2 regions of the Ornithinibacillus salinisoli genome follow, and region 1 is predicted to be linked to the other one. Evidence: a T-box and tRNA genes for the amino acid it is inferred to sense, from the RefSeq annotation. Region 1 holds a T-box; the other holds one or more tRNA genes.
The links. The T-box of region 1 lies ahead of serS (serine--tRNA ligase). A T-box ahead of a tRNA ligase gene usually reads a tRNA of that ligase, here a tRNA-Ser.
Positions count from the first base shown of each region.

Region 2: it encodes a tRNA-Ser, which carries the amino acid that the T-box ahead of serS (serine--tRNA ligase) is inferred to sense. The anticodon was not compared.

Region 1 is NZ_JBHUMI010000021.1:63,941-68,370, forward strand. It holds gene ACFSTA_RS18170 (deoxynucleoside kinase) at 1-319, shown strand, start outside; gene ACFSTA_RS18175 (deoxynucleoside kinase) at 336-1,019, shown strand; tRNA gene ACFSTA_RS18180 (tRNA-Ser) at 1,245-1,337, opposite strand; gene serS (serine--tRNA ligase) at 1,557-2,831, opposite strand; T-box leader at 2,887-3,111, opposite strand; gene pdxT (pyridoxal 5'-phosphate synthase glutaminase subunit PdxT) at 3,168-3,758, opposite strand; gene pdxS (pyridoxal 5'-phosphate synthase lyase subunit PdxS) at 3,774-4,430, opposite strand, start outside.
Region 2 is NZ_JBHUMI010000016.1:313,576-318,005, forward strand. It holds gene ACFSTA_RS12145 (NfeD family protein) at 1-20, shown strand, start outside; gene ACFSTA_RS12150 (Na/Pi cotransporter family protein) at 266-1,897, shown strand; tRNA gene ACFSTA_RS12155 (tRNA-Asn) at 2,304-2,378, shown strand; tRNA gene ACFSTA_RS12160 (tRNA-Met) at 2,382-2,458, shown strand; tRNA gene ACFSTA_RS12165 (tRNA-His) at 2,483-2,558, shown strand; tRNA gene ACFSTA_RS12170 (tRNA-Ile) at 2,574-2,650, shown strand; tRNA gene ACFSTA_RS12175 (tRNA-Ser) at 2,661-2,753, shown strand; tRNA gene ACFSTA_RS12180 (tRNA-Phe) at 3,168-3,243, shown strand; gene sodA (superoxide dismutase SodA) at 3,573-4,184, shown strand; gene ACFSTA_RS12190 (MFS transporter) at 4,301-4,430, shown strand, end outside.

The DNA.
Region 1 (4,430 bases):
GCAAATTTATCATATATTAACAAAGGATATGCCAGTACCAAATATGATGATTTATTTACATGCAAGTTTGGATACTATTCTAGAGCGAATACAAATGCGTGGAAGAGAAATTGAACAAAATATTAAAGCATCCTATTTAGCTCAACTAGCTGCAGATTATGAAGCATATATGAATGAATTCGAAGTATTACACCCAGAAATTCCTGTCATTCGAATTAATGGAGATGAATTTGATTTTGTTAAAAAGCAAGATGATCTTCAAACCATTATTGATCAAGTACAACAAAATTTAGCCAAACATATAGCTATTTCTAAATAAAAAGGGGAATATAGTAATGAATTTAAGAGAAAAGTATCATATTCCAAATGATAGTATCATTACAATTGCAGGTACGGTTGGAGTCGGAAAGTCAACTATGACAAATGCATTAGCAGATGCATTAAAATTTAAAACTTCTTTTGAAAAAGTCGATACGAATCCATATTTGGAAAAATTTTATGCTGATTTTGAACGTTGGAGTTTTCATTTACAAGTTTATTTTCTAGCAGAGCGTTTTAAGGAACAAAAGAAAATTTTTGAGTATGGTGGTGGATTCATCCAAGACCGCTCTATCTATGAGGACACTGGTATTTTCGCAAAAATGCATTATGAAAATGGCACTATGTCGAAAACAGATTATGAGACATATAAAAATTTGTTTGATGCGATGGTAATGACTCCATATTTCCCTCATCCAGATTTATTAATTTATTTAGAAGGATCCTTTGATGAAGTATTGAAACGTATTCAAGAGCGTGGACGAGAAATGGAAAGAAGTACACCAATATCTTATTGGGAAGAAATGTATAACCGCTATGAAAATTGGATTAATAATTTCAATGCGTGTCCGATCTTACGTATTAATATATCGGATTATGATTTAATGAAAGAAGAAAACTCAGTTGAACCAATCCTAGAAAAAATTGGTCATTTTATTCAACAATCAAGACGTTGGGAAGCAAGAGAACTAATTAAATAGTCAGCGTAAAAGGTATTATCAATGTAAATAAAAAAATTAGCATAAAAAAGCTCAGAATAAACTAATCTGAGCTTTTTTTAATGCAAATTTTTCTCGCCATTTCTCTTCACGAAAATATCAAGCGGACACGGAATCACTTATTTACTCTGATTTTGATAAATCAAAAAACCGTTACAAAAAGTAACGGTTTTTTATCTCCAAAATTTATGCGCTTTTTTAAATAAATGGAGGAGGTAGAGGGATTCGAACCCCCGCGCGGTTTGACCCGCCTGTCGGTTTTCAAGACCGATCCCTTCAGCCAGACTTGGGTATACCTCCGTAGCAACATCATTTAATATACAGGAATTTTTTTTCAATGTCAATGGATTTTCAGTGCAGGAAAAAATAAAAAACTTTCCGATAATACAAAAAACTAGACTCCCAAAATACAGGAATCTAGTTTAAGCATTATCTACTTGAGGTCAGTTTGCATTTTGTGTTTTTAATGCCATTCATAGTCAAATTCTTAGGTTAAGCAACAATTTTTATTACTTTACCTTACTTTATTAACTCTTTTCCACCCATATATGGACGCAATACTTCTGGTACGATAACAGAACCATCTTCTTGTTGATAGTTCTCCAAAATTGCTGCTACAGTACGACCGATTGCTAGGCCAGAACCATTTAATGTATGAACAAATTCAGGTTTTCCATTCACTTCTCTTCTAAATCGTATACCTGCACGTCTTGCTTGGAAATCTTCAAAGTTAGAACAAGAAGATATTTCGCGGTACGTATGTTGACTTGGAATCCATACCTCGATATCATACTTTTTCGCTGCTGTGAATCCTAAATCACCTGTACACATACTCATAACTCGATATGGTAGCTTTAATAATTGTAAAACCTTTTCTGCGTGACCAGTAAGTGTTTCTAAAGTCTCGTAAGAATCCTCTGGTTTTACGAAATGAACAAGTTCTACTTTATTAAATTGGTGCTGACGAATCAGTCCACGCGTATCGCGACCAGCTGATCCTGCTTCTGAGCGGAAGTTCGCACTAAATGCAGCATATTTTTTTGGTAACTCTTCGATACTTAGAATTTCATCACGGTGATAATTGGTTACTGGAACTTCGGCAGTCGGAATTAAGAAATAATCTGTATCTGTCAATTTAAAGACATCTTCTGCGAATTTTGGCAGCTGTCCCGTACCGGTCAAACTTGCACGATTTACGATTTGCGGTGGAAGCATTTCTATATAGCCATGTTCATCTGCATGCAAGTCCATCATAAAGCTTATTAGCGCTCGTTCTAAACGTGCACCGATTCCTTTATAAAAAACGAAGCGGCTTCCAGTAACTTTGCCAGCACGTTCAAAATCAATAATATTTAAGTTGGTAGCAATATCCCAGTGTGGTTGGGCTTCATAAGCAAATGCAGGTAATTCCCCCCATTTTCGTGCTTCCACATTATCTTCTTCATCTTCACCGACTGGTACACTCTCATGAGGTATATTTGGAATAGACATCATAATTGTTTCTAACGTTTCTTCAATTTCTCTTAATTCATTATCTAATGACTTAATTTGTTCTCCTACTTCACGCATTTCCTTTATTGCAGGTTCTGCATCTTTTTTTTCTTTCTTCAAAACAGAAATTTGTTTTGATGCTTCATTACGCTTTGCTTTTAAGGCTTCTGTTTCATTGATTAATGTTCTTCTTCTTTCGTCCAATTCACCAAAACGATCTAATTCGGATAATTCTTCTCCACGATGCTTTAGTTTGCCTTTTACTTCTTCAAAATTATTACGTAAATACTTCATGTCTAACATAACGGTTTCCTCCTACATTTTTGTAATCAAACACAAAAAACTCCCGTCCCAAAATTATAGGGACGAGAGTATATTTCCCGCGTTGCCACCCTTGTTGAAGAGATACCTCTTCCGGCTCATCGTTGTTAACGGTACGTTGCCGGGTTTATTTACTAGTAGAATATCTACGTTCCATAAACCAGTTCCAGGATGGATTCACAGCATTCTCCCATCGATTCACACCAACCATCGACTCTCTTTAGAAAGGTCTACTGTTACTTGTTCCTATCAATACTTTTATAGATGTTGTTCAATTAAAATGCATTTTTATTATTTTATATCATAGCCAAATTTCAATTAAGATGCAAGTGTTTGAATTGATTTTTTAACCATTTCTACAAAATACGCCACTACACGGTTATCATCTGTTAATTCTGGATGAAATGCTGTACATAGATAATGTCCTTGTTGTGCAGCTACAATCCGCTCATTATAAGTTGTTAATACATCTACTTCTGGTCCTACTTCTACAATATATGGTGCACGAATAAATACAGCATTAAAATCCTCAGCTATTTGGTTAATTGCTAATTCCGCTTCAAAACTTGCAACTTGTCTGCCAAATGCGTTACGAGCAACTTTCATATTCATTAACCCAAGATGAGCATTTTCCTGACCTTCAATAGCATCTGCCATTAAAATCAGACCTGCACACGTACCGAAGATTGGTTTTCCTTGTTTACCGAAATCTTGTAGATTCGAGAGAAATCCATAGCTATCAATGAGACGACGCATTGTTGTACTCTCTCCACCTGGTAGAATGATGCCATCAATATCTTCAAGTTGTTCAACACGTTTAATTTCAACAGCTTTTACCCCGCACTCTTCAATGGAACGGATATGTTCCCGGACTGCTCCTTGTAGGGCAAGAACGCCAATTGTAGTCATTATTATTCCTTCTTTCTATTCACTGCGATCTTGCATACGATCACTTGCTGATAGTGTACTCATTTCTATACCTTTCATTGCAGTACCTAAATCTTTCGAAAGCTCCGCAATAAGTTTATAGTCTTGGTAATGAGTAGTAGCTTCAACAATTGATTTTGCAAATTTCTCTGGGTTGTCAGATTTGAAAATTCCAGAACCAACAAATACGCCATCTGCACCTAATTCCATCATTAAAGCAGCATCAGAAGGTGTAGCGATTCCACCGGCAGCAAAGTTTACTACTGGTAAACGTCCTTCTTCACGAATTTGTAACAGCAATTCAAATGGAGCACCAATTTCTTTTGCATAAGTCATAACTTCATCTCTAGACATACCAGTTACTTTGCGAATTTCTGATTGAACCTGACGCAAGTGACGAACCGCTTCAACGATATTCCCTGTTCCTGGCTCCCCTTTTGTACGTAGCATAGAGGCACCTTCTCCAATACGACGTGCTGCTTCTCCGAGGTTACGACAACCACAAACAAATGGCACTGTAAAATCAGATTTATTTAAATGGTATACATCATCTGCAGGTGTTAATACTTCACTTTCATCAATATAATCTACACCCATTGCTTCTAATACACGAGCTTCTACAATATGACCAATACGTCCTTTTGCCATAACTGG
Region 2 (4,430 bases), on a different contig from region 1:
AAAAAATTGCAGAAGAATAAATTATCAACTCTTGCCGAACCAATGCATCACTTAGGCAAGAGTTTTTATTTTGCCTATCTTTTCACTACGAATAATATAGGGAGGGTAGAAAATAATAGGAGTACGCCAAATGAGTAAGTAATTTGTTTGTAAATTTAATGTAAAGTTTTGCTTTACATACTTTACAAAACGACTATCTTCAACAATAATGATTAAGGCATGTTTAATATATTTCAACAACGTATATGAAGGGACGGAGTAATCATTGAGTAATATTGATCTACAGACACTCCTATTTGAGTTTATTGGAGGATTGGGAATTTTCCTGCTTGGTATTAAGTACATGGGGGAAGGTTTACAGAAATCAGCAGGTGATCGACTACGCGATATTTTGGATCGTTTTACGAGCAATCCTTTCTTAGGTGTTTTAGCTGGTATTATTGTTACTATACTTATTCAGAGTAGTTCTGGTACAACCGTATTGACCATTGGATTAGTTAATGCTGGATTTATGACACTTAGACAAGCAATTGGCGTTATAATGGGTGCTAATATTGGCACGACAGTAACAGCATTTATAATTGGAATAGATATTGGGGAATATGCCCTACCAATAATAGCAATTGGTTGTTTCCTTTTATTCTTCTTTAAGAATACTAAAATCAATAATATCGGTCAGACCGTCTTTGGTTTTGGTGCATTATTTTTCGGATTAGAATTAATGAGTGGTGGATTGAAACCACTGCGTTCATTGGAAGTGTTTCAAGAATTGACACTTGAGATGAGTCAAACTCCTATATTAGGAGTAGTCGTAGGTACGGTATTTACAGTAATAGTTCAAAGTTCAAGTGCCACAATTGGAATATTGCAAACACTTTTTGCGGATGGTGCAATGGACTTAAAAGCTGCACTTCCAGTATTGTTTGGTGATAATATAGGAACAACAATCACTGCGATACTAGCTTCTATTGGTGCAAGCGTTGCTGCTAGAAGAGCAGCGTTAACTCATGTGATTTTTAATGTTATTGGTACTACAATTGTATTAATTTTATTAACACCTTTTACAAATTATGTTGGATTTCTACAAGAGCAGTTCGTTCTAAATAAAGAAATGACCATAGCGTTTGCCCATGGTAGTTTTAATATAGTGAATACATTGATTCAATTACCATTTATTGGTGCTCTTGCCTGGGCCGTTACTAAGATTGTTCCGGGTAAGGATGTTATCATTGAATATAAACCGCAACACTTAGATCCAATATTTATTCAACAATCGTCCTCTTTAGCGCTTGATCAAGCTAAGGCAGAAGTTGTTCGGATGGGTGAATATGCATATAAGGGATTAGAGGAGACAAACCTCTACTTAACAAATCATCATCAGAAGCATTCTGAAATGGCTATTCAGATAGAAGGCGCATTAAATAGTTTAGATCGTAAAATAACTGATTATCTTATTGAATTATCTGGTGAGTCAATGTCTGAATTGGAAAGCGCAAGACATACAGCTTTAATGGATTCAGTTCGTGATATAGAGCGAATTGGTGACCACTTTGAGAATATTATTGAATTAATTGATTATAAAATATCAAATAAGGTCCAATTGACCGATCAGGCAATAGAAGATTTAAATAATATGTTCGATTTAACCATTTTAACGGTGAAACAAGCTATTAAGTCTCTAGATAACACGAATAGAGAAGAGGCTCTAGCTGTCGTTCAAAAAGAAGATCAAATCGATAAAATGGAGCGAGTATTCCGTAAAAAACATATCATTCGTATGAACGAAGGGTTATGTAGTGGTTCTGCGGGTATCGTCTTTGTTGATATCATTAGTAATTTAGAACGTATTGGAGATCATGCAGTAAATATTGCTGAAGCGGTTTTAGGTGAAAAATAATTTTTAAAGTGATGAAATTATTTTGATAAGTATCTTTAAAAGGTGCACAAATTATTATTTGGATAGCAAATCGTACAGTATATCAATTTTACTGTACGATTTTTGCTTTTATTTTTTGAAAATAACATCTTTGAAATTTTGTAAAAGTTTATATTGAAATCTTTAAGTGGAGATGGTATAGTAAATCTTGTCGTTTTAAACATACATATCCAAGTAACGCAAATGAAAAAGTAATTAAAAATTATTGACATATTCTTTATAACATGATAAATTATATTTCGTTGCTAATAAAACAAGCTTACTTGACTAGAAGCACAATGCTTCTATGAATTAACTAGAAGATGTAGGGGTCCAACATCTTTGATTAAGCTTTCAAAAGCAAGATCAGGGAACAATTTTAGATTATTCCACAGTAGCTCAGTGGTAGAGCTATCGGCTGTTAACCGATCGGTCGTAGGTTCGAATCCTACCTGTGGAGCCAAGTGGCGGCGTAGCTCAGCTGGCGAGAGCGTACGGTTCATACCCGTGAGGTCGTGGGTTCGATCCCCTCCGCCGCTACCAACTTATATATTAATTACATCTATGGCGGTCGTGGCGAAGTGGTTAACGCACCGGATTGTGGCTCCGGCACTCGTGGGTTCGATCCCCACCGGTCGCCCCATAAATTTAATATAACGGACCCTTAGCTCAGTTGGTTAGAGCTATCGGCTCATAACCGATCGGTCGCAGGTTCGAGTCCTGCAGGGTCCACCATTAATAACTCGGAGGTATACCCAAGTCTGGCTGAAGGGATCGGTCTTGAAAACCGACAGGGGTGTCAAAGCCCGCGGGGGTTCGAATCCCTCTACCTCCTCCATACATATTAGGGCGTTAGTAGCACCATTTAAAAACTGAAACAACTTGTAGATGTAGGGACACAGTGAATAAGATAAGCTTAGAATCACTACCTTTAATATAATTTATACTATGGCTCGGTAGCTGACCGCTAACATCAATGAAACAACACCTATGTGCAGGTCTGTCCCGAAGCACCAAACATCTCAGAATAGGCTTTTAGATGTAGGGACACAGTGAGTAAGATAAGCTTAATATTACTACCTATAATATTAATTAAACTATGGCTCGGTAGCTGACCGCTAACATCAATGAAACACACCTATGTGCAGGTCTGTCCCGAAGCACCAAACATCTCAGAATAAGCTTTTAGATGTAGGGACACAGTGAGTAAGATAAGCTTAGTATTACTACCTATAATATTAAATTAAACTATGGCTCGGTAGCTCAGTCGGTAGAGCAAAGGACTGAAAATCCTTGTGTCGGCGGTTCGATTCCGTCCCGAGCCACCATTAACTTTAAGAATCAACAAGCATACATGCTTGTTTTTTTAAATTGTCTAGGAAATTGGCGATAAATCAAGTTTATCTAATCTCCTTTGGGGTATCTTCCATTTAAATCACTATTTTCCGTAGTGACATCGAACCATCAACGTTGTGCTGACTAAGTCTCTACATCGCTAACCTGGCGTTAGTGCTTTTGTTTTTATATACATATCTTTTTCTCGTTTACATCGTGGAAAGTATGCATATGATTTGCAACAAATGGAAACCTTTGATAATCTTGCAATTAAAGGATGAATATTCATTCCTTTCATTTAATTAAAAGGAGGAGTTTTATTATGGCTAAATTTGAACTACCTGAATTACCTTATGCATATGATGCATTAGAGCCAACAATTGACAAAGAAACAATGAACATCCACCATACAAAGCATCATAACACGTATGTAACGAAGTTGAATGGTGCGCTTGAAGGCAATGCTGACCTTCAAGGAAAGTCTATTGAAGATCTTGTAAGTAATCTAGATGCAGTACCTGAAAACATTCGTACTGCAGTTCGTAATAATGGTGGCGGACATGCTAACCATAGTCTTTTCTGGAAAGTACTATCTCCAAACGGAGGCGGAGAGCCATCTGGAGAACTTGCAGAGAAATTGAATGCAAAATTTGGTAGCCTTGATAAATTCAAAGAAGAATTTGAAAATGCTGCTGCAACTCGTTTCGGCTCCGGCTGGGCTTGGTTAGTACTTAACAATGGAGAATTAGAAGTTACAAGTACTCCTAATCAGGATTCTCCTTTAATGGAAGGAAAAACGCCATTATTAGGTCTTGATGTTTGGGAGCATGCATATTACTTAAAATACCAAAACAAACGCCCAGATTATGCAAAAGCATTCTGGAACGTTGTTAATTGGGATGAAGTTGCTAAAAACTATAGCGAAGCAAAATAAAGTATAAGGAAAAACACGAGGGAATTCCTCGTGTTTTTTTGTGCTTGAAAAAGCTTGTGCATATCCAATTGTGAATTGCTTAAACTATAAATGGAAAGTAAAAGGAGCAATTCGATATGCAGAAAAATTTTCAACATTTATTTGGTAAAACGGAAGTAAATCGTGATCTTATTCTATTATTATTAATTGGTGGACTATACTCCTTAGGGATTTTCTTATCAAATACATTTGTAAATATATATTTAT